DNA from 4 places in the Mesorhizobium sp. LNJC394B00 genome. Region 3 is predicted to be linked to each of the others. Evidence: predicted binding sites of a transcription regulator. Region 3 holds the regulator's gene; each other region holds the start of a gene.
The links. Region 3 encodes LexA, which represses DNA repair genes until DNA is damaged. Its sites were predicted from a motif close to TGTTCNNNNTGTGTTCNG; they were not measured.

Region 1 (7,500 bases), on a different contig from region 3:
ACAAGATGATCGACACCATGATCAAGGACGGGTTGTGGGACGCCTTCAACGGCTACCACATGGGCAACACCGCCGAGAACGTCGCCCGCCAGTTCCAGATCACCCGCGACGACCAGGACCAGTTTGCGCTGGCCTCGCAAAACAAGGCCGAGGCCGCGCAGAAGGCCGGCAAGTTCAAGGACGAGATCGTCGCCTTCACGATCAAGGGCAGGAAAGGCGACACTGTCGTCGACCAGGACGAGTACATCCGCCACGGCGCCACCATCGACGCCATGTCCAAGCTGAAGCCGGCTTTCGACAAGGACGGCACCGTGACCGCCGCCAACGCGTCGGGCATCAATGACGGCGCCGCCGGCGCGCTGCTGATGAGCGAGGCTGAAGCCACAAGGCGCGGCATCACCCCGCTGGTGCGCATCGCATCCTGGGCGACGGCCGGCGTCGATCCGGCGATCATGGGCACCGGACCTATTCCCGCCTCGAAGCGGGCGCTCGAGAAGGCCGGCTGGTCGGTCAAGGACCTCGACCTTGTCGAGGCCAATGAAGCCTTCGCCGCGCAGGCCTGCGCCGTCAACAAGGGCATGGGCTGGGATACGTCGATCGTCAACGTCAATGGCGGCGCCATCGCCATCGGCCATCCGATCGGCGCGTCGGGCGCCCGCGTCTTCAACACGCTGGTTTTCGAGATGCGCCGCCGCGGCGCCAAGAAGGGCCTCGCCACGCTCTGCATCGGCGGCGGCATGGGCGTGGCTCTGTGCGTGGAAGCGCTGTGAAAGAGAAGTGAGTAGTGAATAGGGAGTAGTGAATGGGGAAGAAGGAGCAGCGCGGCGGGATATCGATCCCTACTCGCTATTCCCTACTCCCTATTCCCTTCTTCCGACCAAAGGGAGGAAGAACTTTCAATGACCAAAGTAGCGCTCGTCACCGGTGGATCGCGCGGCATCGGCGCCGCCATATCGATCGGCCTGAAGAATGCCGGTTACACCGTTGCAGCCAACTATGCCGGCAATGACGAGGCAGCGGGGAAGTTCAGCGCACAAACCGGCATCAAGGCCTACAAATGGTCGGTCGCCGACTACGACGCCTGTGCCGCCGGAATCAAACAGGTCGAGGCCGATCTCGGCCCGGTCTCGGTGCTGGTCAACAATGCCGGCATTACCCGCGACGCCATGTTCCACAAGCTGACGCGCGAGCAGTGGAAGGAAGTCATCGACACCAATCTGTCTGGGGTCTTCAACATGACGCATCCGCTGTGGGGCGGCATGCGCGACCGCAAATTCGGCCGCGTCATCACCATTTCCTCCATCAACGGCCAGAAAGGCCAGGCCGGCCAGGTCAACTATTCCGCCGCAAAGGCCGGCGACATCGGCTTCTCGAAGGCGCTGGCGCAGGAGGGCGCGCGCGCGGGCATCACAGTCAATGTCATCTGCCCCGGCTACATCGCCACCGAGATGGTCAAGGCGATCGACGAGAAGGTGCTGAATGAACGCATCATTCCGCAGATCCCGGTCGGCCGCCTCGGCGAACCGGAAGAGATCGCGCGTTGCGTCGTCTTCCTCGCCTCTGAGGACGCCGGTTTCATCACCGGCTCGACCATCACAGCCAATGGCGGCCAGTATTTCGCCTGAACGACAGCATTTCGCCCGGTAGGACGGGCCGGCTTATGGCCCGTTTTTTCATCGCCGGCCGGCGATGTTCCGGGCTGCGCGCTAGACATTGACCCGTTCCGGCACGCAAAGATTAACGATTTCCAGGCGCCCTGTGCAAAACCCGGTTCGCAAGCTGTGAATTCTCGGTGGACAAGCTGTGGATAACACAACATGTTGGGGTGAACAAACCAGGAAAATCCCGCCATCGCTGATTGATCGCCGATTCGTTCCGGCTTTGAGCGCAACGTTAACGACCAACGCCGAAAATCACCGGCAAATGGTTAAGGCCGATTAAGAAAATTCAACAATTTCATAATGTTGGCCGAGGCGTATCGGATCACGACGATGCCCCGCCGGCAAAGGTTAACGCCAATGGTCGCCTTGCAGGAATCGGGCCAGTTTCCGCGATTCAGCATATGGTGAGACTCAGCCTCGCAAAATCCACATGTAGCCGTGAACAAAAGCTGAATCTGCCGGAGTCACTGATTCGTCGCCGATTCGTTCCAGACTCGTTCCAACTGTTAATTGAGACCTCAAAGACGAACCGTGGGATTGCCGGCCGGAACATTCCGCTTTCGCTTCGCGCCTGAAATCCCTATGTGTCGCCTGTCATACGCGCCACGCGAGGCGCGCTCCCGACAACACGATGCAGAAAGCCTCATCTCCAGGCCGATGAACATCCAGCCGAAACACACCGAGCCGCTGATCCTGTCGGGCCGCGACGTGACTGCCGTGCTGGGTCCGACCAACACCGGCAAGACCCATCTCGCCATCGAGCGCATGGTGGCGCATGAGAGCGGCATTATCGGCCTGCCGCTCCGCCTTCTGGCGCGCGAGGTCTATGCCCGCGTCTGCGAAAAGGTCGGCGCCCACAAGGTGGCGCTCATCACCGGCGAGGAAAAAATCCAGCCGCCCGGCGCGAAATATTCGGTCTGCACCGTCGAAGCCATGCCGCGCGAGACCGACGTTGCCTTCGTCGCCATCGACGAGGTGCAGCTCGCCGGCGACCTCGAGCGCGGCCATATCTTCACCGACCGAATCCTGCACCTGCGCGGGCGCCAGGAAACGCTGCTGCTCGGCGCGGCCACCATGCATGGCATCCTGCAAAAGCTGCTGAGAGGCGTCTCGGTGGTGACGCGCCCTCGCCTGTCGCACCTGGCCTATGCCGGTTCGAAGAAATTGACCCGCCTGCCGCGGCGTACGGCGATCGTCGCTTTCTCCGCCGACGAGGTCTATGCCATCGCTGAGCTGATCCGCCGCCAGCAAGGAGGAGCGGCGGTCGTGCTAGGCGCGCTGTCGCCCCGCACCCGCAATGCCCAGGTGGCAATGTTCCAGGCAGGGGACGTCGACTATCTCGTCGCCACCGACGCCATCGGCATGGGGCTCAACCTTGATCTCGATCATGTCGCCTTCGCCCAGAACCGCAAATTCGACGGCTACCAGTACCGCAACCTGACGGCGGCCGAGCTCGGCCAGATCGCCGGCCGCGCCGGCCGGCATCTGCGCGACGGCACCTTCGGCGTCACCGGCCAGGTCGATCCGCTGGACGAGGAACTGGTCAAGCGCATCGAGGGGCACGAGTTCGATCCGGTGAAGGTGCTGCAATGGCGCACCGCGCATTTCGACTTCGCCAGCCTCGACGCGCTGAAGCGCTCGATCGAGGCCAACGCGCCGGTCGAAGGCCTGACGCGCGCGCTGCCGGCGGTCGATGCGCAGGCGCTCGAACATCTCTCCCGCGACGAGGACATCCGCGCGCTGGCTACCAATGCCAAGCGCGTCGCGCTGCTGTGGGAAGCCTGCGCGTTGCCGGACTACCGCAAGATCGCGCCGGCCCAGCACTCCGACCTGATCGCTTCTATCTACACCGACCTCGCCAAACACGGCCATGTCGACGAGAACTACATGGCCGAGCAGGTGCGCCGCGCCGATACGACCGAGGGGGACATCGACACGCTGTCGCACCGCATTGCGCAGATCCGCACCTGGACATTCGTGTCCAACCGGCCGGGCTGGCTGGCCGATCAGGCACACTGGCGGGAAAAGACGCGCGAAATCGAAGACAGATTGTCGGATGCGCTGCATGAGCGGTTGACGAAACGGTTTGTAGACCGCAGGACTTCCGTCCTCATGCGGCGCCTTAGAGAAAATACAATGCCTGAAGCCGAAATCAGTCCTACCGGAACCGTCCTTGTCGAAGGCCATCATGTCGGCGAGTTGCAAGGGTTCCGCTTCACCGCCGACCAGAGCGCCGGCGGCGAAGACGCCAAGGCCGTGCGTACGGCAGCGCAAAAAGCGCTGGCCGCCGAGTTCGAGGCGCGTGCCGAACGCTTCGGCGCCTGCGCCAATGGCGACCTTGCGCTCGGCTCCGACGGCACGCTGCGCTGGATCGGCGCGCCGATCGGCACGCTGGTTGCCGGCGAGGACGCGCTGAAGCCGCGCCTGGTGCTTTTGGCCGACGAGCAGTTGACCGGCCCCGCCCGAGACAAGGTCGCCGCGCGCGCCGAGCGTTTCGTCAATTTCCAGATCGAATCCTTGCTGAAGCCGCTGGTCGACTTGAAGAATGCCGAGCAGATCGCCGGCATCGGCCGTGGCATCGCCTTCCAGCTCGTCGAGCATTTCGGCCTCATCAACCGCCGCGACATCGCCGAGGAAATGAAGTCGCTCGACCAGGAGGGTCGCGCCGCCTTGCGCCGGCTCGGTGTGCGCTTCGGCGCCTACCACGTCTTCGTGCCGGCGCTGATCAAGCCGGCGCCCGCCGGACTGATTACGCTGTTGTGGGCGCTGAAGAACGACGGCAAGGACAAGCCCGGCTTTGGCGACGTGGTGCACGCGCTGGCCTCCGGCCGCACATCGGTGGTCATCGACCCGGCCTTCGACAAGAGCTTCTACAGGCTCGCCGGCTACCGCAATCTCGGGCGCCGCGCCGTGCGCATCGACATTCTGGAACGGCTGGCCGACCTGATCCGGCCTGCGACCAACTGGAAGCCCGGTCTGGGACAGCGCCCCGACGGCGCTTATGACGGCCAGTCCTTCATGGTGACGCCGCCGATGATGTCCATCCTCGGCGCCACCGCCGACGACATGGAAGAGATCCTGAAAGGTCTCGGCTATCGCGCCGAGCCGAAGCCGCCCGCAGAGGTGAAGGCGCGGCTGGAAGCGCAGGACAATGCCGCGCGCGAAGCCGCGGCGGCAAAGCTGGCGGAAGCGGCAGCGAAGGCCGAGCAGGCCCAGACGGCGGAAGCCGCTGCAGGCGAAGCTGTCGCTGAAGCGCCGACCGACAGTTCGGAGCCGGATGCGGCTTCCGCCACTGAGGTTGCGGCTGAGGAGCCCGTTGCCGAAGTCGCATCGGAGGCTGTTGCAGACGCTCAGCCGGAAGCGCCTGCCGAGGGTTCGGAGCCAGCTGCGGCCGTTGAAGCTACCGCCGAGGTCCCAGCCATCGACGAAACAACTGCAGAGCCTGCAGCGCAAGAACACGCTCCGGCCGTTGCAGAGGCTGACGACACTGTCACCGAAAGCGCCGACGCTTTTACCTCCCCCTCGATGGGGGAGGTCGCGGCGCGAAGCGACGCGGGTGGGGGTGACAGCGCTGACGAAACCGATAGTGCAGACCGCGTAGCCGATGCAGGCGCAACCGCCGACGCCGGCGCTGCCCCCACCCCGGCGCTGCGCGCCGACCCTCCCCACGAGGGGGAGGGTGGAAGCGCTGAGCCTGTCCCCGAGGCCGAAGCGCCAAAGCCCATCTTGCTGTGGCGGCAGGGTCGTTTCGAGCAGCGCCCGCGCCATCGTCAAGGCCGGGACAATCGCCCGCGTAACGGCCAGGCTGCCCGCGCCGATGCGCCGGCCGACGCTGCCGGCGGACAGCCGGCAACGGGCGAGCGGCCGGCCTATCAGGGCCGGCGCGACCAGCGCGACGGTGCCGCCAAGCCACGTTTCGACCGTTCGAAGTTCAAGCCCAAGCCGCAGGCCGAGGGCGAACAGCGCCGCGACGGCAAGCCGCAAGGCGAGCGTCCGCGCGAGGGCCGGCCTGACTGGAAAGGCGGCAGGCCGGAAGGCAAAGGCGGACCGCAAGGCGCCAAGCCGGCCTTCCAGGCCAACCCACGCGAAGAACGGCCGGTGCGCTTCGATCCGGACTCGCCCTTCGCCAAGCTCGCCGCCTTGCGCGACCAGCTGAAGAAGTAAGCTCTGAGCATGATCCCGAAAAGTGGAACCGGTTTTCGGACAAGATCATGCTCCAACAAGAAATAACTCGCTGCGATGGTTGCTGAAGGTCGTCAGCGCATCGACAAGTGGCTGTTCTTTTCGCGCGCGATAAAATCGCGCTCGCTGGCGGCCAAGCTGGTTGTCGCGGGACGCGTCCGCATCAACAGCGACAAAGCAGCGCAGGCCTCCGATCTGGTCAAGCCTGGCGACGTTTTGACCATTACGCACGAGCGCCGTATTTTCATTTGGAAGGTGCTTGGCACCGGCGTGCGGCGCGGTCCGGCCGAGGAAGCGCGCACGCTCTACGAGGACATGTCCCCGCCGCCGGTCCCAAAAGGCGAGGCTGTTGCCGATGCCATTCCGGCGCTGCGCGACGCCGGCAGCGGCCGGCCGACCAAGAAAGAGCGCAGGCAAACCGACCGGCTGTTCGGCGAAGACTGAAGCCTTGGCCGTCTGCGCCATGCCGGCGGTCTGGAATTTCATTCCGGACACGCGGGCCCCGCCTGCAATGGCTGCCCTTGCAAGCGGCAGGCAAAGGCGTTACCTCACCAAAAAAGCCGCCGCATCGGCGCGAAAATCGGAAATCGATTTTTCGGAAGGCACGATGCGCAGATTCAAAGTGTTAGAGCGTACTTTGTGCGTCCAAGTGGACGCACGTCGCTCTAGCAAGAACGGGACGTCCCGGAGCCGACCAATGACCTATGTCGTGACCGACAACTGCATCAAATGCAAGTACATGGACTGCATCGAGGTCTGTCCGGTCGACTGCTTTTACGAGGGCGAGAACATGCTTGTCATACATCCCGACGAGTGCATCGACTGCGGCGTCTGCGAACCGGAATGCCCGGCCGATGCAATCAAGCCCGACACCGAGCCGGGCCTCGACAAATGGCTGCAGGTCAACACCGAATACGCCGAGAAATGGCCCAACATCACCGCCAAGAAGGAGCCTCCGGCAGATGCCAAGAGCTTCGACGGCGAGGCCGGCAAGTTCGAGAAATATTTCTCCGCCGAGCCCGGCGAAGGCGATTGAGCGCATGACCCTGGAATCGGAATCGATTTCGGAAAGGGTGATGCGCAAAGCAAAAAAGTGTGGCCTATTGGATCGTCATAACGCTGCGTAACGCGCATCATACATTAACTGCCTTGACAGGCGGCGATGGCGCTCGACCTTCGCGTTTGCAGCAAAACCTTGATTCTTCCGACTTTTTGTGCTACACCAGTTGAAACATGCCGGTGACACAACGTCGATTTATGGCGCAAGCGCCCCAAATCACTGAAAGGTGAAATCCCCAATCGGACCAGAGCGATCTGGGCCAGGCAGTCGCTATGTATGCGGTTTGCCGGTCCCGGCTTTTTCCGATGGGTTCATCTGTTGTGCGGCTAACGATCGGTGTCCCCGGTCGCATGCGTTCGGACCGGCAGGCCGCCGGTGCCACAACAAGGAGTTCAGGGCGTAATGGCAACGATCACCCCGCAGAAGAAGTCCACCTCGGCACGCCACGGTTTCAAGACCGGCGAGTACATCGTCTATCCGGCACACGGCGTCGGCCAGATCGTCTCGATCGACGAGCAGGAAGTTGCGGGCCACAAGCTGGAACTGTTCGTCATCGACTTCCAGAAGGACAAGATGCGCCTGAAGGTTCCGGTCGCC
Region 2 (7,500 bases), on a different contig from region 3:
CGCGACTGCGGATTGCCGATTGGCAGCCGCCAGACCTTTTCCTTGTAGACGATGCCGCGCGAGGAGAAGAACAGCACCGGCGTATGCGTGTTGGCGACGAACAGCCGGGTGACGAAATCCTCTTCCTTGGTCGACATGCCGGAGCGGCCCTTGCCGCCGCGGCGTTGCGCCCGGTAGAGCGACAGCGGCACGCGCTTGATGTAGCCGGAATGGCTGACGGTGACGACCATGTCCTCGCGCTGGATCAGATCCTCGTCTTCCATGTCGGCGCCGCCGTCGGTGAGCTCGGTGCGGCGCGGCGTGCCGAACTCGTCGCGCACGGCGGCAAGCTCGTCCTTGACGATCTGCTGGATGCGGGCGCGGGACGACAGAATGTCGAGGTAATCCTTGATCTCGTCGCCGATGGTGTTCAGCTCGTCGGCGATTTCGTCACGGCCGAGCGCGGTCAGGCGCTGCAGGCGCAGTTCGAGGATTGCGCGCGCCTGTTCCTCGGAGAGGTTGTAGGTGCCATCCTCATTGATGCGATGGCGCGGATCGTCGATAAGCAGAATCAATGACTCCACGTCCCCGGAGGGCCAGCGCCGCTCCATCAACTGCTCGCGCGCCGTCTGCGGATCGGGCGCGGTGCGGATCAGCTTGATCACTTCGTCGATGTTGGCGACGGCTATGGCGAGGCCGACCAGCACGTGGGCGCGGTCGCGCGCCTTGCGCAGCAGGAATTTCGTGCGCCGGCTAATCACCTCTTCGCGGAAGCTGACAAACGCCTTCAGCATGTCGGTCAGGTTCATCACTTCCGGCTTGCCGCCGTTCAGCGCCACCATATTGGCGCCGAAGGAGGTCTGCAGCGGCGTGAAGCGGTAAAGCTGGTTGAGAATGACGTCGGCGACAGCGTCGCGCTTCAGCTCGATGACGACGCGGTAGCCCTGGCGGTCGCTTTCGTCGCGAATGTCGGAAATGCCTTCGATGCGCTTGTCGCGCACCAGCTCGGCCATTTTCTCGATCATCGAGGCCTTGTTCACCTGGTACGGGACTTCCGTGATGATGATCGATTCACGGTCGTTGCCGCGCTGTTCGACATTGACCTTGCCGCGCATGACGATGGAGCCACGGCCCGTCGCATAGGCGCTGTAGATGCCGGAACGGCCGAGCACGATGCCGCCGGTCGGGAAATCGGGACCCGGAATGATCTCCATCAGCGCCGGCAAATCGATCGCCGGATTGTCGATGATGGCGATGGCGCCGTTGCAGATCTCGGCCAGATTGTGCGGCGGGATGTTGGTGGCCATGCCGACGGCGATGCCGCCGGAACCGTTGACCAGAAGATTGGGGAAGCGGGCCGGCAGCACCTTCGGTTCGGTGTCGGATGCGTCATAAGTCTCCTGGAAATCGACGGTTTCCTTGTCGATGTCCTCCAAGAGTTCATGTGCGACCTTGGTCAGCCGCGATTCGGTGTAGCGCATCGCCGCCGGCGGATCGCCGTCGATGGAGCCGAAATTACCCTGCCCGTCGATCAGCGGAACGCGCAGCGACCAGTCCTGCGCCATGCGCACCAAGGCGTCGTAGATCGAGGCGTCGCCATGCGGATGGTATTTACCCATCACGTCCGCGACCGGGCGGGCCGACTTCACATATTTGCGGTTCCAGTGATAGCCGCTCTCATGCGCCGCATAGAGAATGCGGCGGTGCACCGGCTTCAGGCCGTCGCGCACATCGGGCAGCGCACGGCTGACGATGACGCTCATGGCGTAAGAGAGGTACGAGCTCTGCATCTCCTCGATGATGGAGATGGGCTCGATGCCGGTGGGGCCGCCGTCGGCGCCGCGCGGGGGTTTTTGGTCGGTCAAATCGGATCACAATCTAATCAGGAATCACTGACCGCTTATATAGGAAGCACGGCCGAAACTCCAATATTCGTGGTGCTTTTCCAATGAGGATTTCAGTGGCAAATTCAAATGGATACCTCTGATTGCGACGATTTGGCCATAACGCATTCGCCGCCGGCAGGGGCAAAAGCCTGCGAAGGACAGTTTTCCAAGCCAACAGCTTATCTGGAGGCAGACAGACGCGTCAGCGGGTAGCCACCCGCCGGGCGCGATAGTGGCCAGGCGTCTCACCCATGACGCGCCGGAAACGGCGGTTGAACGTCGACAAATCGTTGAAACCGGCCTCGAAGGCGATTGCCGAGATGGCATCGCCTGACATGCGCAGCCGCACCGCCGCGCGGTGCAGCCGGGTTCTCAGCAGAAACTGATAGGGCGTCATGCCGGCGACCTGCCGGAAGGTGCGCAGGAAATGATACGGGCTGGTCGCCGTCGCGCAGGCAAGCTCGGAAAGCGAGACCGGCCTGTCGGCATTGAGCTCGATCTGCCGCACCGCCTCGGCAACCCGTTTCTGGTCGCGGCGGCTCGGCGGTCGAACGCCAGGCACCGCATCGCTGGCCACAGGCAGTGCTGCGCCGGCAACTGCCAGTGCTGCGCCCGCAATTCGCAGGCCAAGCTCTTCAAAGGCGTCGATGTCGACCATCTCGCGCGCCGCTTCCGCCTCGGCCAGCAGCGATGCCAGCGCCGGCAAGGGCGGCATATGCGGCACGCCGAAGGCGAGCTTGCTCGCGCCGGGCACGTCGCTGGCGATGCGGTCGAGATAGGCCGGAGCGAAGTGGAAGGACAGGCAACGGTCGCCGGCGCCATGCTCATGCCCGCATTCATAGCAGGCGCCGACATTGCCGAGCAGGATCGCGCCCGGCGCCAGCATGGCGGCGCCTTGCCTGGTGCGGTAGCGGAAGGTGCCGCTGGTGACAGCGGCAACGCAGAAGGTGTCGTGCGCCTCCTCGAACGGGCGGTCGCCGGCGCCGGCCGTGCACAGCACGTCACAGACATACCAACCCTGCCCCGATGCCAGGTTTTGTTGGCTCGTCGTCATGGCTTGAAAGATAGCAATTTTTCCCAAGCGCGACACCCTGCCGGGGCCTATCGCTTGCAGCCTCCTGACATAACGAAGGCAGCAAGTATGATCGGTACATCCTCCTTTGCCGAAGCGCTCCACAGCGACGGCCCCAATCCCGGCCTGGCTGAAAAGCTGGATCTCTACGGCCGCTTCGTCGGCGCCTGGACATTCGAGGCCACGCGCCATCTCGAGGACGGCACGGTTCTCACCGGACGCGGCGAGGTGCATTTCGGCTGGGTCCTAGAAGGCAGGGCGATCCAGGATGTATGGATCCTGCCCGCGCGGGATGCCGGCCCCTCGCCCTCGCTCGGCAAATGGACTTTCTATGGCACAACGCTGCGGGCCTATGATCCCGGCTCGGATGCCTGGCACATCTTCTGGAGCGACCCGCGAAACCAATACTACAGCCGCCAGCTTGGTCGCGCCGAAGGCGACACGATTGTGCAGGTCGGCGCCGACGGCACTGGTTCCTCGGTCCGCTGGAGCTTTTCGCGCATCACCAAGGACAGCTTCCGCTGGCTCGGCGAGCGTTCGCACGACGATGGCAAGACATGGCGTCTCGAAGTCGAGTTCCTGGCGCGCCGCGTCGCCCAGGACTGATGACGCAACATATTGCAAAAAAGGTGAAAAAACATGCTTGACCATGTCTCGATCGGCGTCCGCGACACCAACGTTTCGAAGCCCTTCTACGATGCCGCGCTAAAGCCGCTCGGTTATTCCTGCCTCAGCCAGTCGCCAGGCTCACTGGGTTATGGTGCGCAAACCGTGGCGCTGTGGGTGAACGATGCGGCGCGGCCAGTGTCATCGGACGAGAAGTCCGGTCTGCATTTCTGCTTTGCCGCGCCGACGAGGCAGAGTGTCGTCGCCTTCCATGCCGCCGCCTTGCGTGCAGGCGGCAGCGACAATGGCGCGCCGGGCCTGCGCGCCGACTATGGCGAGGACTATTACGCTGCCTTCATCGTCGATCCCGACGGCTACCGTCTGGAGGCCTATTTCAACGCTGCCGCCTAACATAGCCGGCGTCTCCGGTATCGGCATCTCGGACGGTTCCCACCGGCCAGGCTTTGCTCTACCACTATCGTGGCGCAGGGGTCCGGCCCGGCGGGAGGGGTCAGCGATGCCGAGTTTCGACAGCTTGTTCAACGCCTTCGTCACCATTCTGGTGACCATCGACCCGCCAGGTCTCGCGCCGCTCTTCCTCGCGGTGACACGCGGCATGAACCGCGAGGAACGTCAGCAGGTTTCGGTGCGCGCCTCGATCATCGGCTTCCTGGTGATGGCGCTGTTTGCGGTGGCCGGGGCGTCCATCCTGTCGGTGTTCGGCATCACGCTGCCGGCTTTCCGCGTCGCCGGCGGGTTTTTGCTGTTCTTCATCGCGTTCGAAATGGTGTTTGAGCGCCGCCAGGACCGCAAGGAGAAGATCGGCGACGTTGCCATCACCAAGGACATGATCCACAACATCGCGGCCTTCCCGCTGGCGATCCCGCTGATCGCCGGCCCCGGTGCGATTTCGGCGACCGTGCTACTGTCGGGCTCGTTTCAGGGTTTTGCAGCACAAGCGGCGCTGGTCGGCATCATCTTCGTCTGCCTTGCCATCACCTATCTGGTGTTCGTGCTGTCGGAGCGCATCGACCGCATCCTCGGCCAGACCGGCCGCTCGATCCTCACCCGCCTGCTCGGCGTCATCCTGGCCGCGCTTGCGGTTCAGTTCGTCGCGGATGGGATCAAGGCGCTGATGGCGGGGTGAACGGCAGCCCCTGCTCCCTGCTCCCTGCTCCCTGCTCCCTGCTCCCTGCTCCCTACTCCACCGCCGTATCGACGACCTCGAAATCGTGGGTGATGACAGCCGTCTTGGCCAGCATGGCCGAGGCCGAGCAGTATTTCTCGATCGACAGGTTGATGGCGCGCTGGACCTTGTCGCGCGACAGCGCGTGGCCCGTGACGATGAAATGCATGTGGATGCGGGTGAAGACTTTGGGGTCGGTTTCGGCCCGGTCGGCGTCGAGTTCGACAACACAGTCCTCGATCGCCTCGCGGCCTTTTTCGAGGATGTGGACGACATCATAGGCCGAGCAGCCGCCGGTGCCGATCAGCACCAGTTCCATCGGGCTCGGACCCGGCGTCTTGCCTTCCGGCCCGGAGGCGGTTCCCAGCACAACCTTGTGGCCGCTGCCGGACTCGCCGACGAAGGTGCGCTCCTCGACCCATTTGATCCGTGCTTTCACGGCAATCTTCCTTCAGAAAGCGTCACTGGCCGAAGACGACCGTGTGCATGATCCGCCCCGGCAGCAGCGTGAACACGCCGGCGCCGATCAGGGCGAAAACATACAGCGATATCATGACCCTGCGATGTTTGGCGACCCGATGCATATGCGCGTGCCAGACCGCCAGCGGCACGGCGATCAACACTAAAATCGACAAGAGATGGATCGGGCTGAACGGACCGACGAGGCGTATCTGCTGGATCCAGAAACTGGAGATGGCGACGACCAGCATCAGCGCCGCCCAGGCATAGCCGACGACACGATGACGCGTCGTGCGTTTCGGCAGCGCCAGTTGCGTAGCGCCAATGGCCAGCGCGGCAAGGGCCGCGAAGGCGTGCCATGGAATGGGAGGGCGCGCCGATAGAAGCGGTCCGAGCGACATCGCGCCCTCTCCTCAGATATCGCTGACTACCGTCAGCTCAGAACGGGATTTCGTCGTCCAGTTCGCGCGACGAGCCGCCGCCACCGCCGCCCTTGGAACCGCCGCCACCGCTGTTGCCGCCGCGGTTGAAGCTCTCATTGGGGCCAGACTGGCCGAAATCCGAGCCACGGCTCGCGCTGCCGCCGCCGGCGGCATAGTTGCCGACCTGACCGCCGCCCTCGCCGCGAGAATCGAGCATCTGCAGCTCGCCGCGGAATTTCTGCAACACGACTTCGGTCGTATACTTGTCGGCGCCGGTCTGATCCTGCCATTTGCGTGTCTGCAGCTGGCCTTCGACGTAAACCTTCATGCCCTTCTTCAGGTACTGCTCGGCGACCTTGGCGATCTGGTCATTGAAAATGACCACGTTGTGCCATTCGGTCTTTTCCTTGCGCTCGCCGGAGTTCTTGTCGCGCCAGCTTTCCGACGTGGCGATGCGGATGTTGACGACCGGGTCACCAGAATTCAGGCGGCGGATTTCAGGGTCCGCGCCGAGGTTACCGACCAGAATGACCTTGTTGACGCTACCCGCCATGACACTTCTCCGCGCTCATCCGAACCAAATTTCAAGTCGTTCACCTTACAGGCCGCGGACAATCCTGGCTTGCCGCGGCTGGCTTTTCCCACAAGGTTTTTGTTCCCTTTTCGTTCCTATACTGTTAACCACGGATTGTCAAGGAATGGCAGCAATCGCGGACGCGGGCGCGTGGATTTAGCTGACACGCAGGGGCGAGAAGCGGTGTCGTCAGCGCCGTTTTTTAGCTGGTCGCAACGGACCGAAAAAGCCGCTCCACTCCATGCCCATGCCATGGGCGCGCTGTGCGATCACGGTTGGCGCCGACATCAGCCCGACTGCAGGTTCAGATTTCAGAGCCGGGTCATTCAGCAATTTCCCGATCGCGCGCCCGTGCCACCACACCTGAGCGACGAGCGCCGCTACCACCGCGATCAGGCCCCAGGTCCCCAATCCTTCGCCGAAGATGTAAATCCCGTATGGCGGCGATAGCGCCGTACCCAGCTTGGCCAACAAGATCACGGCCACGAAACCGATGACGGCGATCGCTCCTATACCGAGGACGAGGCGGCGATAGAGCCTCAGAGCCTCGTTGAGGTTCTCGGCGGACGAAAGATCGACGTTGGAATTCATAAATACTACTCCTGCCTCGCGATGATCGGCCCATCTTGTTCCCCACGGCTTAGAGGCCCGGCAGGATCCAATCAATACGCGGCATTCAAAACACCCCTTGCCAAATCGATAAGTATCGACTTATGCTTTTGCCATGATCGAAGCAGAGATTTTTCGCGCCCTGGCCGACCCGACGCGACGCGCCGTCTACGAGCGGCTGACTTCCGGCGAGATGAGCGTGTCGGAGTTGCGCACCGGCATGAGCGTGTCGCAGCCGGCGGTGTCGCAGCACCTTGCCGTGCTGCGCGGCGCAGGCCTGGTCAGCGAAAGACGCGCCGGCCGCAACGCCTACTATCGCGCCGATCCGCAAGGGCTCGAGCCGCTGCTCGGCTGGATCGAACGCTACCGCGCATTCTGGCCGGAGCGCATCGAAAGACTGAAGGCCGTTTTGAAGGACATGGACCAATGACCGACGAAAAGCAGACGCAGACCGCCAAGGATGCCCTCGCCTTCGAATGCGATCTGCCGGACGCACCGGAAAAAGTGTGGCGGGCACTGACCGTGCCGGACCTCTTGGCGGAATGGATGATGCCGAACGACATCAATCCGGAAACCGGCAGCCGCTTTGCCTTTGCCGGGCCTGAGAAGCCGATCGAGTGCGAAGTGCTCGATGCCGAGCCGGGGCGCCTGCTGCGCTATTCCTGGCGCGAGCGTTCCGGCGACGCCGACCGCGAGGAGCTGGAGAG
Region 3 (7,500 bases):
TTCGACGGCACGGCCAACCATGACGCGGAACTCGACCGCGCCGCCCTCGACAAGCCGGTCACCTTCACTGCCGTCAACACCGGCCGCGACGATGTCGCCCTGCTCGGCTTCACCTCCGGCACCACCGGCGTGCCGAAGGCGACGATGCATTTCCACCGCGACCTGCTGATCGTCGCCGACGCCTATGCCCGCGAAATCCTGGAGGTGACGCCCGACGACATCTTCGTCGGCTCCCCGCCCCTTGCCTTTACCTTCGGTCTTGGCGGGCTCGCCATCTTCCCGCTGCGTTTCGGCGCCGCGGCGACGCTGCTGGAACAGGCGACGCCACCCAACATGATCCACATCATCGAGACCTACAAAGCGACCATTTCCTTCACCGCTCCAACCGCCTATCGGGCCATGCTCAAGGCCATGGATCAAGGCGCTGACCTGTCCTCGCTGCGCGTCGCGGTTTCGGCGGGCGAGACGCTGCCGGCGCCTGTCTTCGAGGAATGGACTGAGAAGACCGGCAAGCCGATCCTCGATGGGATCGGCGCCACCGAGATGCTGCATATCTTCATCTCCAACCGCTTCGACGACATGAAGCCGGCCTCCACCGGCAAACCCGTCGGCGGCTATCAGGCACGCATCGTCGATGACGAGATGCGGGAGCTGCCGCGCGGCTCTACTGGCCGGCTGGCGGTGCGCGGCCCGACCGGCTGCCGCTACATGGCCGATGCCAGGCAAAAGGACTATGTCCGCGATGGCTGGAATCTCACCGGCGATACGTTCACGCAGGACGAGGATGGCTTCTTCCACTTCGCCGCGCGTTCCGACGACATGATCGTCAGCGCCGGCTACAACATCGCCGGCCCCGAGGTCGAAGCGGCGCTGCTCTCGCATCCCGACGTCGCCGAATGCGCGGTGACCGGCGCCGAGGACGGTGAACGCGGCCAGATCGTCGAGGCGCATATCGTGCTTGTGCAAGGTGTTTCGCCGGACGCATTGACCGTCAAACGCCTGCAGGACCACGTCAAGGCAACGATCGCGCCCTACAAATATCCGCGTTCGGTGAAGTTCATCGACGCCTTGCCCAAAACCCAGACCGGCAAGATCCAGCGCTTCCGGTTGCGCGCGGAGAAGAGCAATTGAGCCAGCCGCACGATCCGGCGTCCGATGGCGCGCAGATGTCTTTCAAGGAGCGGATGTCCTACAGCGACTATCTGCAGCTGGACAAGGTGCTCGATGCGCAGGCGCCGCTGTCTTCTGCCCATGACGAGATGCTGTTCATCATCCAGCATCAGACATCCGAATTGTGGATGAAACTGGCCCTCCACGAGATCGGCGCCGCGATCCGCTCGATCCGCGCCGACCGCCTCGAACCGAGCTTCAAGATGCTGTCGCGTGTCGCGCGCATCTTCGAGCAGCTCAACAATGCCTGGGACGTGCTGCGCACGATGACGCCCAGCGAATACACCGAGTTTCGCGACGCGCTCGGCCAATCCTCGGGCTTCCAGTCCTGGCAGTACCGCGCCATCGAGTTCATGGCCGGCAACCGCAACCTAGCCATGCTCGGGCCGCACAAGCACCGGCGCGATCTTACGGACAGGCTGGAAGCGATCCTGGCCACGCCGTCGCTGTACGACGAGGCGCTTCTGCTTTTGGCGCGCAATGGCTTCGACATCGGCGCCGATGCCGGGCGCACGGACTGGCGCGAGACGCGCGGTGAGAACGAAGACGTGCTGGCTGCCTGGCAAACCGTCTACCGCGACCCGCAGCGCTACTGGATGCTCTACGAACTGGCCGAGAAGCTGGTCGACTTCGAGGATTACTTCCGCCGCTGGCGCTTCAACCACGTCACAACGGTCGAGCGCATCATCGGCTTGAAGCGCGGCACCGGCGGCACCTCAGGCGCCTCCTATCTGAAGAAGATGCTGGAGGTCGTGCTGTTTCCGGAGCTCTGGACGGTCCGCACCCGGCTCTAGAGCATTTCACCGTTTAACGGAAACGGCGAAATGCTCTAGCTCTTTGATTGACGCAATGTCGGACGGAAAACCGCTTCACACTTTTCCTGAAATTGCTCTAGTTTCTCACGTAACCGCGGTCTTCACCGCGAAGCGGGCGTCCTGCCAGGCGCCGGTGCGCAAAATATCCTCCAGCGCTTCGACCGCCTGCCAGACATCGCCATAACCGACATAGAGCGGCGTGAAGCCGAAACGGATGGTCGACGGCGCCCGAAAATCGCCGATCACGCCGCGCTCGATCAGCGCCCGCATCACCTGATAGCCATGCGGGTGGAGGAACGACACCTGGCTGCCGCGCTGGCTGCCGTCGCGAGGACTTTCCAGTTCAAGCCGGTAGGCGCCGCATCTGGCTTCGACGAGCTGGATAAACAGGTCGGTCAGTGCGATGCTTTTTCTGCGCACCGCCGCCATGTCGACGTCGTTCCAGATATCGAGCGCGCCCTTGAGCGCCCGCATCGACAGCACCGGCTGCGTTCCGCACAGGAAGCGGCGGATGCCGCTGCCGACGGCAAAGCCCTGCTCGAAGGCAAACGGCCGCGCATGCCCCCACCAGCCGCTGAGCGGCTGGCTGATATCACCATGGTGGCGCTCAGCCGCGTAGATGAAGGCCGGCGAGCCCGGGCCGCCATTGAGGTATTTGTAGGTGCAGCCGACGGCGAAATCGGCATTGGCACGGTCAAGTTCGACCGGCAAGGCGCCGGCCGTGTGGCAGAGATCCCAGATGATCAGCGCGCCGGCGTCATGTGCCTTGCGCGTCAGCGCCGTCATGTCGCGCAACTGGCCGGATTTGTAGTTGACGTGGTTGACCAGGATGACGGCAACGCTGTCGTCGATCAGCTCCTCGATTGCCGCCGCGTCGACGCCCTCCAGCCGCAGCCGCGTTCCCGGCCGGGTCGAGGCGACGCCTTCGGCCATGTAGAGGTCGGTCGGGAAACTGTCGCCCTCGGCAACGATGACCGACCGATCCGGCCGCATGCCGAGCGCTGCGTGCAGCAGCTTGTAGACGTTGATCGAGGTTGTGTCGCAGACCACCGTCTGCCCATCAGCCGCGCCGATCAGTCGCCCGAGCTGATCTCCGAGTTCCACCGGCATGTTGAACCAGCCGGCGGTGTTCCAGGCGCGAATGAGGTCGTGCGCCCATTCCTGCGTGGCGGCCTGCTGCAGTTCGCTGAAGACGACCGCTGACGCGGCGCCCAGGGAATTGCCGTCGAGATAAATCACGCCTTGCGGCAAGACAAAGCGTTCGCGCATGGAGCGCAGCGGATCGGCGGCATCCATTGCTTCGATTGTAGCGAGATCGGGTGTCGTGCTCATGATCCGGCGCCCCTCCATGGACAAACGCGCGCGGCGGAGCCTGCCGCCCAAACATGCCGGCGATCTTGAGTGGTCGCCCTTGAACTGTCAAACATTATATATAATTCACCCATTGAAAGGCTTTGATATATAATGATCCGCCGAGCGTTTATGTCTGATGGATCACGATGCTGGGTGACGAGCAGACCTCGAAGACGGAAGCGGCCTATCGCCTGCTCAGGCGCGATATTCTTGCGACCCGGCTGGCGCCTGCCGCGCCGTTGAAGCTGAGCACGCTGCGCAACACCTACGGCATCGGCTGGACGCCGTTGCGCGAGGCGCTGTCGCGGCTGGAGGCGGAACGGCTTGTGACCGCCATCAGCAACCGCGGGTTTGCGGTCGCTCCCGTCTCTCGGGCGGAGCTCGAGGATTTGGCGCGTGCGCGGCTGGTGGTCGAACTGCCCCTGCTGGTGGAATCGATCGAGGAGGGCGACCGTGAGTGGGAAGACGCGGTCGTTGCCGCCCACTATCGTCTCTCACGGTGCGGGTCTGTTCTCGACGATCCATCGGATGATGCGGTCGACGCGTGGTACGAAAAACACGATGCCTTCCATGCGGCGCTGCTCAGTGCCGCGACATCCAGCTGGCTGCTGCGCTTCAATGCGACGATTTCCGACCAATTGCATCGCCATCACCGCTTTCTGGGTCTGGCCCCGACGCTGCGCGCCGCCGCCGGCCGCACGGATGGACACCGGAAGGCCGTGGCGGCCCTGCGCGACGCCGTGGCGATCGAACACCATACCGCCCTGATGGAAGCGGCCCTCGATCGCGACGTCGAACGTGCGAAAACTCTGATGACCGCTCACATCGGCTACACGCTGCAGGTCTATGCCCAGAGCGAACCCGGCGCGGATGCTGCGCAGCCCCGTCCGAAAAGGAAGCGGCGGTCGTAGCCGACGCGCAGGGCACTTTGGCTTCGTTTCACCCGTTGCCGGCAAATGGGCGCAGGCGGCGCCCGCAGCGCCGAACGTTACGCTGAACAAAACGTCAACACATTCATTAAACTTTAAAAGGTTGCGGAACACAACTGGAACAGATAGTGTTTGTTCTGGGTTTGTTTTTTCTGATTCTGATTTCAGAACCCTTGGGGGCCGCGATGCTGACGCGCAAACAACATGAGCTTCTGATGTTCATCCATGAACGCCTGAAGGAGAGCGGAATCCCGCCGTCCTTCGACGAGATGAAGGAAGCGCTCGACCTCGCCTCCAAGTCCGGCATCCACCGCCTGATCACGGCGCTTGAGGAGCGCGGTTTCATTCGCCGGCTGCCGAACCGGGCGCGCGCGCTGGAAGTGCTGCGGCTGCCCGACTCGATCGCACCAGGCCTCAATGCGGCGAGGAAGTTTTCGCCGAGCGTGATTCAGGGCAGTCTTGGTCAAACCGGCCAAGGGCAAGGCGGCCAAGGACAAGGCGCGATGGGCCAAGGCGGTCTCGGCCGCCAGATCAAGCCGGGCTCGCCGTCGCGTTCGATGTCGGCCGGCAATGACGATGCCGTTTCCGCGATTTCAATCCCGGTTATGGGACGCATCGCCGCCGGCGTGCCGATCGACGCCATCCAGCATCAGACCCATTCGATCTCGGTGCCGCCCGATATGATCATGGGCGGCGAACACTACGCGCTCGAGGTCAAGGGCGATTCGATGATCGAGGCCGGCATTTTCGATGGCGACACGGTCATCATCCGCAATGCCGACACAGCCAGCCCCGGCGAGATCGTGGTGGCGTTGGTCGACGATGAGGAAGCGACCCTGAAACGCTTCCGCCGCAAGGGCGCCTCGATCGCCCTGGAAGCCGCCAACCCGGCCTACGAGACCCGCATTTTTGGACCGGACAGGGTGAAGGTGCAGGGCAAGCTTGTCGGATTGATCCGGCGCTACTGAGCCGGCTTGGGTTTGTACTTTTCACGCTGGTTGTAAGGCGGCAGGCCGCGCGCTTCGCGGGAGAAGCGGCGTTGCTCGTGCCAGGGGCGATACGGCTTGTCGACGGCGAAGCGGATGGTTGGCGCTGCAGCTGCCGATTGCGGATCGAAGAAGACGGCGGCGCTGCCGTCGCGGGCCAGCTGTTTCTTCGTCACGACCAGCACCAGCGGGTCGCGGCACGGATTGTAGGCGGTGGCGTCATCGATGACGATCAGGCTCGCGAAGGCACAGGCCGGCCGCGCCGTCTTGCGGTCTTTCGCAAGCGCCACAATGGCTCCGGAAGGGTGCCGGGCGATACAGAGATCGCCGGTGCAATAGAAGGGCGAGCCGGGCGGCAGATCGAGCGGATCGAGATCGAACCGCGTATCTGTTGCCTCGAAAATCTCAGGTGGGATAATGGTTTCGGCCCGCAGCGCCCGTTTCCAATTGTCCGTGGTGAATTCGTTGGAGCGTTCGCGGTTGAGGGCGAGTTCGCCGCCACCGATCGGCATGGCCACCAGATGCGCATCCTCGGATATGAGCACGTCGGGCGTAAGCACCTGCGGCTACCGTCAACAGGCCGGCCAGCGCGAAAGGCACGGCCGCCAACCTGAGCCAGGTGGTGGCCATGGTGGCGATGACGAGGGCGACCGCCACCAACAGCACCGAGCGGATGGAGATCAGCCCGACGGCGTCGACCGGCGAGCGCTCGGAAATCCAGGCCGATATAGCGATCATCGCCATCAGACCCTTGCCCATCACATAGAGGAACGGCCCGTCGGCGCCGAACGGCATCGCCAGTGCGCTGAGCACGGCAAAAGGCATGACGATCAACGAAACAATCGGCATCACGGCCAGATTGGCGATCAGGCTGAGCGGCGACACACGCTGAAAATGCCAGATGGCGAACAGCAAGGTTGCACTGCCGGCGATGATCGAGGTCATGGCGAGGCTGCCCATGGCCAGCGCGAATTTTCGCGACAGGAAGCCGACGAAGGAGCGCTTTGCCGGCGGCGTTCTCACCTTGTCGGCGCGGTAATCGGCCCAGCCGGCATAGGCGCCGACAAGGGCGGCGGTGGCAGCAAACGACATCTGGAAGCTGGGACCGACCACCTCGTGCGGCGACACCAGGATGACGGCAATGGCGGAGATCGCCAGATTGCGCATGGTGAGTGCGGCGCGATCAAACAGCACGGCGACAAGCATGACCGCCAGCATGATGAAGCTGCGCTCGGCGGCAACCACGACGCCTGAAATGACGAGATAGGCGGCGATGGAGACGAGTGCTGCCACTGCTGCATATTTCTTGACTGGGCGGCGCGAAGAGAAATCGGGAAACAGCGCAAAGGCGCCACGCAGCAACACCATGATGGTGCCGGCAACCAGCGCCATGTGCAGGCCGGAGATGGAGATGATGTGGTAGATGCCGGTGCGCCGCATCGCTTCGTTGACCTCGTCCGGGATGCCGGCGCGCACCCCGACAATCAACGCCGCGGCAATCTCGCCTTCGGCGCCGCCGATTTTGCCCCTGATATGGTCGGCAATGTTTTCGCGCGCGTTCTCGATTGCCGAGGAGAGCCGCGCGGTCAGCGGCGGCGGTCCCTGCGTAGCAATGGTTTTCGGATTGCCGAGAAAGAAGCCGCTGCCGCCGAAACCGGTGAAATAGCTGTCGAAGGAGAAATCGTAGCTCTCCGGCCGCACCGGACCGGTCGGCGGCAACAGCCTGGCATAGCCGGTGATCAGGGAGCCGGCGGTCATATCGGCGGGAACGGTCCGCGCCGAGAGCCTGACCCGCTCCGGGGCGTAGCGCAGCTCGGGGTAAGCGGTCGAAACCACATCGAGCGTCAGCCTGATGCGGCCGCTTTCCATCTGTTCGAGACTGACGACGCGGCCGGTCAGCCGTGTCTGAATCTCGGAGCCGAGCATCTGCGTTCCGGCGCGCCAAGTCTCGACTTTGGCGGCGACGACGCCGAGCGCGCACAGCATCGCGGCCATGCAGAACAGATGCGTCCTCGGCCGCGATCGCGTGGCGAGGGCGCAACATGTCGCCAGCACCACAATGGCGATTGGCTGCGCAAAGCCGGGCTCGCCGGCCAGCGAGAAATAAATGATGACGCCGGCCGCCAGGAAAACCGGCACCAGCAGGAAGGCGACGCCCCGGTCGAGCTCCGTGTTGGCGGCCACGGCAAGGCTGCGGCGGAGCGCGGGCCATGACGGACGGCGAAGCCGTCTGCGCAGACGGGCGAT
Region 4 (7,500 bases), on a different contig from region 3:
TTTCGGTGATGGGCGGCGAACAGGCGGCGACCGTGCTGGCGGTGGTCAAGCGCGAGGGCATCGAGCGCAAGGGCGGTGAGTGGAGCGCGGACGAGGAAGCGAAATTCAAGAAGCCGATCCTGATGAAATACGAGCATGAGGGCCACCCGCTCTACTCCTCGGCGCGGCTATGGGACGACGGCATCATCGACCCGGCGAAAACGCGCGAGGTGCTGGCGCTCAGCCTGTCGGCCGCGCTCAACGCCGGAATCGAGGAAACGAAGTTCGGCGTGTTCAGGATGTAGGATGAGCAAGTTCGGCGAACGGATACATGTCCACACCGGCGACATCACCAGGCTTGCGGTCGATGCCATCGTCAACGCCGCCAATTCCTCGCTGCTGGGCGGCGGCGGCGTCGACGGCGCCATTCACCGCGCCGCCGGCCCGGAGCTCGAATTAGAATGCCGGATGCTGAACGGCTGCAATGTCGGCGAAGCAAAGCTTACCAAGGGCTATCACCTGCCGGCACGTTACATCATCCACACGGTCGGACCTGTCTGGCAAGGCGGCGGCAAAGGCGAAGCCGGGCTGCTCGCCTCCTGCTATATCAGGTCGCTCGAAATCGCCGCCGCCAGGGATTGCCGGACTGTGGCATTTCCGGCGATCTCCACCGGCATCTACCGTTATCCGAAAAATGAGGCGACGCAGATTGCCGTTGGCATCGCAGGTACCTTCGTCGGACAGAACTCAACGCCCGAAACAGTTATTTTCTGCTGCTTCGACGAGCCAACAGCTCAACTATACCGACAAGCCGTTGCTGCCATTGGAGGATGCTAGTCTGCATGGATAAGATGGTTCATCCACCTACGCAAAAGCAATTTTCGGTGAGCAGGCTGGCGGTACTGGAGAATAGACGCTATTGTTCATCCCGCATTGGGCAACGGGGATGGGGTAAAGATGAGGCCGAAATATTCGGGAAAAACGACTGCGTCGGTACTTGCAGTCTTGCTTATATTTGCGGTACCCGGCGTTGGCGCCGCGGCATCGCTGGCGGGAAGCAAAGGCGACATCCATTTCTATCCGTATTTGCCGAAAAGCCCGAAAGACCAGTGCACCATGGCTTACAACGCCTATGTGGCCGCCGGCGGCCATTCGGCCTATGCGACCACGCCCTATGCCCGGATCCGTTCGTTGTACATCATCTGCGGCTCGGGCTTGAATGCACCGTCACAGAAGGCTGCCGAAGAACGGGCGATGAAATCCTGCGAGTCTGCCCGCAGCCATTACAAGGTCATTACAGGGGCTGGCTGCGAAGTTGCGGCATCGAAGTAGGCCGACAAGCATCGGCTTGGGCATTTTTCAAATGGGCGGCGCAAGATGAAATCGGCACGCATCAAACGAATTACTGTATCGATGCTTGCCGGCCTGCTCGTATTTACGGCACCCGGTATCGGGGCGGCTGGATCGCTGGCGGGCAGCAAGGGAGACACCCGATTTTGGCCTCCGTTGTCACTGAATCCAAAGGAGCCCTGCACGAAGTCGTACAACGCCTATGTCGCGGCGAGTGGCCACTCGGCCTACGCGACCACATTCTACTCGCGCGTCGACGATCTTTACATCATCTGCGGTGCGCGGCTGAACGCGCCATCTCAGAAGGCCGCGGAAGAGTTGGCGTTGCGAAGCTGTCAGGTTGGCCTGAAAAAGTGGAAGGTTCAGACCGCGAGCGGCGGCTGCAAAATCGCGGCTTCGAAATAGGCTCATTCCTGCCAGACCGGCGCCGCCCGAGACAAACTCTGGAGGCTCCATGTTCGCCAAGATCCTGATCGCCAATCGCGGCGAGATCGCCTGCCGGGTGATACGCACGGCCAGGAAGATGGGAGTGCGCACCGTTGCCGTCTATTCCGACGCGGACGCCAAGGCCCTGCATGTCAAAATGGCCGACGAGGCAGTGAGTATCGGTGCCTCGCCGGTCGGCGAAAGCTATCTGCGCGGCGACAAGATTGTTGCGGCGGCGCTGGCGACCGGCGCCGAAGCAATTCACCCCGGGTACGGCTTCCTCTCGGAAAACCCCGATTTCGTCGACCTGGTGGTGGCGGCGGGGCTCACATTCATCGGCCCGTCGGCCGCCTCGATCCGCGCCATGGGGCTGAAGGATGCGGCCAAGCGGCTGATGGAAAAGGCCGGCGTGCCGGTGGTGCCGGGCTATCATGGCGAGGCGCAGGAGATCGTGCTGCTGGCGTCCAAGGCGCGTGAGATCGGCTATCCCGTGCTGATCAAGGCGCGCGCCGGCGGCGGCGGCAAGGGCATGCGCTGCGTCGAACATCCCGAAGATTTTTCGGAAGCGCTGTCAGGCGCACGGCGCGAGGCCAAGGCCGCGTTCGGCGACGATCGCGTGCTGGTCGAAAAATACGTCGACAAGCCGCGCCACATCGAGGTCCAGGTGTTCGGCGACAATTTTGGCAATGCCGTGCATCTCTACGAGCGCGACTGCTCGGCGCAGCGCCGCCACCAAAAGGTGATCGAGGAAGCGCCGGCGCCCGGCATGACGCTGGCGCTGCGCGAGGCGATGACGGAAGCGGCGGTCAAGGCCGCCAAGGCGATCAGCTATTCCGGCGCCGGCACCATCGAATTCATCGTCGATGCCTCGCAAGGGCTGAAGGCCGACCGCTTCTGGTTCATGGAAATGAACACCCGCCTGCAGGTCGAGCATCCCGTCACCGAAATGGTCACCGGCACCGACCTGGTCGAGTGGCAGTTGCGGGTAGCCGCCGGCGAAAAGCTGCCGAAGACGCAGAGCGAAATCACGCTTTCCGGCCACGCCTTCGAGGCGCGCATCTATGCCGAGGACGCGGCGAAAGGGTTTCTGCCGGCGACCGGCACGCTGCATCACCTGGCGTTTCCCGACAACGCGCCCGAAGGCGCCAGCATGCGCATCGAGACCGGCGTGCGGGCCGGCGATGCGATCTCGCCCTTCTACGATCCGATGATCGCCAAGCTGGTCGTCCACGCCAAGGACAGGCAGGCGGCACTCGATGCGCTCGGGACTGCGTTGTCGCAGACCGAGATTGCCGGCTCGACCGTCAACACCGCGTTTCTCGCGGCACTTGCCGCGGACGCCGATTTTTCGGCCGGTGATGTCGATACCGGCCTGATCGGCAGGCATCAGGAAGCGCTGACCGCGGTCGCCCTGCCGAGCAGCGAGATCGTTGCCGCGGCGGCCCTTGCCGCGGCGGGCGCCGGTGCCTTGCCGCCGTCGAACGATCCGTGGTCGTCGCTTGCCGGCTATGCGCATTTCCACAGCGTTGCGCGCCGCACGCGCCTGCGCCATGGCGAGGACGATATACTGGCGCGTGTTTCAGTGCGGCCGGACGGGCGCTTCGAGGTGGCGCTGGACGCGCCCTATGACAGCGTCAATTCGCATGATCTTCGCGCCGCCCCTCGCCTTGCCCGCTGGCCAGGCCACGTCACCGTCTTCGAAGGCGCGGTCGGCTACAGTTTCTTCGTCCCGGATCCGCTGGCGCGCACCGACGAGGCGGCCGCCGCTTCCGGCAGCCTGCGCGCGCCGATGCCAGGCGTGGTCAAGCTGGTGCGCGCGGCAAAGGGCGAAAGGGTGATCAAGGGCCAGCCGCTACTGATCCTGGAAGCGATGAAGATGGAGCACACGATCGCGGCCAGCCATGACGGCGTGATCGCGGAAATCGCCACCGAGGGCGCGCAGGTCACCGACGGAACGGTGCTGGTGCGCTTCGTTGAAGAGGCTGCATAGCCGGCTGGAGGCTTGAACGAAAAATGGCCAGGACAAGCCCGGCCATTTCCTTGAGTACGCGGACGATTACTGCGCGATTGGCGCGTATTTGCCGTCATGCCACTGGTTGATGTCGTAGCTGGCGTTCTTCAGATCGCCCTTCTCATCAAAGGTCACGTCGCCGACCACGGTGCTGAAAGGCGTGCCGTTCTTCAGCGCTTCGGCTACCTTGACCGGATCGTCCGTTCCGGCGCGCTTGACGCCCTCTGCAAACGCCTGAACGACGGCGTAGGAGAACAGCGTAAAGCCTTCCGGCACGAAGCCGCCCGCCTTGATCTTGGCGATGGCCTCCTTGGCTTCCGGCTTGGCCTGCGGGTCCGACGGGAAGACGAACAGGGTGCCTTCACCGGCGGGGCCGGCGACCTGCCAGAATTCCGGCGAGGCGATCGAGTCCGGCATGATCAGCTGGAACTTGACGCTCTGCTCGGCCGACTGACGCAGGATAAGCCCGGCTTCCGGGTGATAGCCGCCGAAATAGACAACGTCGGCCTTGAGGTCCTTCAGCTTGGTGACGAGAGCCGAATAATCCTTCTCGCCGGCATTGATGCCTTCATAGTCGATCTCCTTGAGGCCACCGGCATTCATCGTCGCCTTCACGGCATCGGCAACGCCCTGACCGTAGGCGCTCTTGTCATGCAGGATAACGACATTCTTGCCGGCATATTTCTTGGCGATCCACGGGCCGATGAAGGCGCCCTGCGCGTCGTCACGCGTATAGAGACGCATGATCGTCGGCCAGCCGGCCTTGGCGGCGGCATCGGTCAGCTCGGGATTTGAAGAGGCCGGGCTCATCATCAGCGCGCCGGCCTCGGCGTAGACGGCGGAAGCCGGGATGCTCGAACCTGAACAGGCATGGCCGTCAATAAACTTGACGCTGTTGGCAACGATCCGGTTGGCCACCGAAACCGCCTGCTTGGGATCGCACTGGTCGTCCTCGATGTCGAGCTTGATCATCGAGCCGTTGACACCGCCGGCGGCGTTGATCGCATCGGCGGCTGCCGTTGCGCCCTGCTTGAACTGATCGCCGATCGTGGCGAGCTGTCCGGTCATCGGGCCGACCACCGAAATGGTGATGTCATCGGCAAAGGCAACCGGCGCGCTCATCATCAGGCCAAATACGGCCGCGCTCAAAATACCCGTTTTTTTCATGGTGATAGAACTCCTCCCACACTCGCGCAGCCGCTCTGGCCGCGCTTCTTTCCGAAGGCGGGACAATTTCATCCTTCATTGGGCCTGTCTAGGCGCATCGGCGCCGCTCGATTGGGCCTCATCAACGCAAAAAGCCACGCCAGCCTGTTCCGGCCGGTCGTGGCTTTTTGCTCGTAGCAGTCCCCATGCGCCCCCGCGCCACGAAAACCTGCCCGCCGTCCCCATTGTGCACGACTGGACCGTGCCGGCCTGCCGCGTTCTTGTTCTTTCATGGTCGGCCGTCTTGTCGCGGCCTTGTCGTTTCACCGGTTCCGACCGTCTTTGCGGTCTTGATCCCGGGGCTTCCCTGTTTTCGATAATCTGCCTGCGATAATCTGCTCGCGATCTCAGTGCATCGTCATCCATTCGCGGGCTTCGCGCAGCGCCTTGGCGATCTCGACCTTGGACATTGCGGCCGACAGTTCCGAGCGCAGTTCCGCGGCGCGGACCGAGCCCTTGATGGCGGCGATGTTGAACCATTTGTGGGCGGCAACGACATCGGTCTCGCAATCGCGGCCGGTCGCATACATCATGCCCAGTTCGAAAAGAATGTCGGCCTGGGCAGTTGCCCCCATGGCGCCGAAGCCGGCTTCAAGCATTTCAAAACGTGCCATTTTAGTCCCCTGTCTGGCTCCCGAGAGCGGGCCTCTTCTGTCCCCCGGTGTTCCCTGGGGAGCCGCTCTTTCGATGCTTCCGAGAATGAGGCCGAGCCTTGAATCCGTCGTTAAATGGCGTGCTTAATTTGGAGAAAACAAAGCTAAAACAAGAGGTAAACGCGGAAATTCGTTAAGGATACAAAGTCAGCAATCCCGCCGTTTCTCGACCGATTTGACGAAAATTTGCAAGGCGCCGATCAACACTCTGCTAACCACGCGAACCAAAGCCAACGCCTCGATCGTTTATTTCCACGGGCTGCACTCTCCCGACCCTGCATGAAAATTGCGAAACCTTCCGTCGCGGCACGCTTTTGTTTTGCCGGGAGCTGGATTAGCTTACGTTTGCGTAAGGGGCAGAGAGGCGGCTGCCCCATCTAAACCAGGGAGGACAGATATGTTTCTCAAAGTGAGCTTGGCCCTGGCGGCCGCCGTGATGATGGCTGGTGCGGCTTGGGCCGATCCGATCGAAGGCAACTGGAAGACACAAGCCGGCGACACAGCAGTTATCGGCGGCAGCGGTTCATTCTCCATCACCCTGAAGACCGGCAAATATGCTGGGAAGACCATCGGTTCGCTCAAGGCGGCCGGGGCCAACAAATATGCCGGCAACATCACCGATCCGGCAAACGACAAGACCTACTCGGGCAAGGCAACACTGTCGGGCACCTCGCTCAAAATGAGCGGCTGCGTGCTCGGCGGGCTGATCTGCAAGAGCCAGACCTGGCACAAGCTCTGATCTAGCTGCTTTGACCTGACCAACGGGGCCTTCACAGGCCCCGTTTTCTTTTGCAGGACGGTCCGCGCCATAGCGACGACCGTGCCGTTTGCGGCGGCGCAAACCCGAACCGACGCTCTCTCTAAGACCTCGTCAATCACTTTGAACCGCAGATGAACGTCGGCATCAGCGCCGGTTCAGTCGCATCAGGGCATTTTGATGGCGTGTTCAAGGAGACACTACGCAAATGCTCGCTCGCCGCTTCACCATCGTCTGCCTGTTGATGAGCCTGTTCGGGATGCTCTTCGCCATCCTCGTGGCCGAAGCCGGCCGCCCGGCCCGTTCCTGGGATGCAGCCAGTTCCTGCCAATTCGATTGCATGAACCATTTTCGCCCCTGAGACGACAAAGACATAGATCCAAACAGAAAAGCAAAAGCCATGAACCGCATCGCCATCAACGCCCTCCAGACCCTTCGGCTCCTGCCGCGGGCGGCGCTCGTTCTGGTCGTGCTGTCGGCGCCGGTCCTGGCCATGCCGATGATGCGGGCCAATGCCGACACGACGATCGACGCGCCGGCGACGAAGAGGCATGGCGTCGGCTTTGTCTTGCTGGTCAGTCTGCAGCGCGGGTAAGGTGTGCCGGTATTAAGGTGATGCCGGCCTGCAAGTGGCGGCCTTTGGTGCTCACATACTTCGAGTACGCTCCGCTCCGGTTCTCGAAGCCAACCAGTTTGGTCGCTTCGCGCCCGTCCTCGACTCCGGCTCAGCCTTACCTGAATCTCAGCACACCTTGGGCGTGGACGAATAAATCGACCACTTGGCGGCCATCCTCCCCTCCCAAGTGCGGCCTCAAGTCTCTATATTGAGCCATGGAAAAGCGAATCTACCCACAAGCTATCGAATCGGTCGTCATGCCGGAGCCTTTCGGCAAGCAGAGCTTCGACGACGCCAAAAAGGCCGTGGCCGCCTTGCAGGTGCTCTACGACCGCAACACCAAGTTTCTGCGCGACTCCTTTGCCACGCTTGCCGCCGGCGGCGACGAAAGCAAGCGCTACCGCGCCTTCTACCCGGAGATCGGCGTCACCACCAATTCGTTCACCCAGATCGACTCGCGCCAGGCTTACGGCCACATGCCGACCCCCGGGCATTTCTCGAC

Region 1: the regulator LexA is predicted to act here: its motif matches at 2,146-2,163, upstream of X751_RS141080 (helicase-related protein).
Region 2: the regulator LexA is predicted to act here: its motif matches at 6,264-6,281, upstream of ssb (single-stranded DNA-binding protein).
Region 4: the regulator LexA is predicted to act here: its motif matches at 5,720-5,737, upstream of X751_RS161330 (sel1 repeat family protein).

Annotation. Positions count from the first base shown of each region.
Region 1 is NZ_AYWH01000008.1:13,666-21,165, reverse strand. It holds gene X751_RS141070 (acetyl-CoA C-acetyltransferase) at 1-770, shown strand, start outside; gene phbB (acetoacetyl-CoA reductase) at 900-1,625, shown strand; gene X751_RS141080 (helicase-related protein) at 2,319-5,825, shown strand; gene X751_RS141085 (RNA-binding S4 domain-containing protein) at 5,901-6,287, shown strand; gene fdxA (ferredoxin FdxA) at 6,541-6,879, shown strand; gene X751_RS141095 (CarD family transcriptional regulator) at 7,306-7,500, shown strand, end outside.
Region 2 is NZ_AYWH01000013.1:46,854-54,353, reverse strand. It holds gene gyrA (DNA gyrase subunit A) at 1-1,844, opposite strand, end outside; gene X751_RS137295 (AraC family transcriptional regulator) at 2,068-2,919, opposite strand; gene X751_RS137300 (hypothetical protein) at 3,007-3,543, shown strand; gene X751_RS137305 (VOC family protein) at 3,577-3,954, shown strand; gene X751_RS137310 (MarC family protein) at 4,061-4,690, shown strand; gene X751_RS137315 (OsmC family protein) at 4,743-5,168, opposite strand; gene X751_RS137320 (DUF2306 domain-containing protein) at 5,191-5,589, opposite strand; gene ssb (single-stranded DNA-binding protein) at 5,627-6,163, opposite strand; gene X751_RS137330 (hypothetical protein) at 6,374-6,775, opposite strand; gene X751_RS137335 (metalloregulator ArsR/SmtB family transcription factor) at 6,909-7,223, shown strand; gene X751_RS137340 (SRPBCC domain-containing protein) at 7,220-7,500, shown strand, end outside.
Region 3 is NZ_AYWH01000004.1:230,669-238,168, forward strand. It holds gene X751_RS146990 (AMP-binding protein) at 1-1,131, shown strand, start outside; gene kynA (tryptophan 2,3-dioxygenase) at 1,128-1,964, shown strand; gene kynU (kynureninase) at 2,070-3,317, opposite strand; gene X751_RS146975 (GntR family transcriptional regulator) at 3,485-4,249, shown strand; gene lexA (transcriptional repressor LexA) at 4,453-5,235, shown strand; partial or broken gene X751_RS01000000163910 (ComEC/Rec2 family competence protein) at 5,229-7,500, opposite strand, start outside.
Region 4 is NZ_AYWH01000001.1:443,651-451,150, reverse strand. It holds gene X751_RS161300 (carboxyl transferase domain-containing protein) at 1-284, shown strand, start outside; gene X751_RS161305 (O-acetyl-ADP-ribose deacetylase) at 286-816, shown strand; gene X751_RS161310 (hypothetical protein) at 937-1,311, shown strand; gene X751_RS161315 (hypothetical protein) at 1,357-1,734, shown strand; gene X751_RS161320 (acetyl/propionyl/methylcrotonyl-CoA carboxylase subunit alpha) at 1,784-3,745, shown strand; gene X751_RS161325 (ABC transporter substrate-binding protein) at 3,812-4,933, opposite strand; gene X751_RS161330 (sel1 repeat family protein) at 5,320-5,586, opposite strand; gene X751_RS161335 (DUF2147 domain-containing protein) at 6,023-6,364, shown strand; gene X751_RS1000000167395 (hypothetical protein) at 6,501-6,731, opposite strand; gene X751_RS161340 (hypothetical protein) at 6,783-6,977, shown strand; gene X751_RS161345 (AMP nucleosidase) at 7,256-7,500, shown strand, end outside.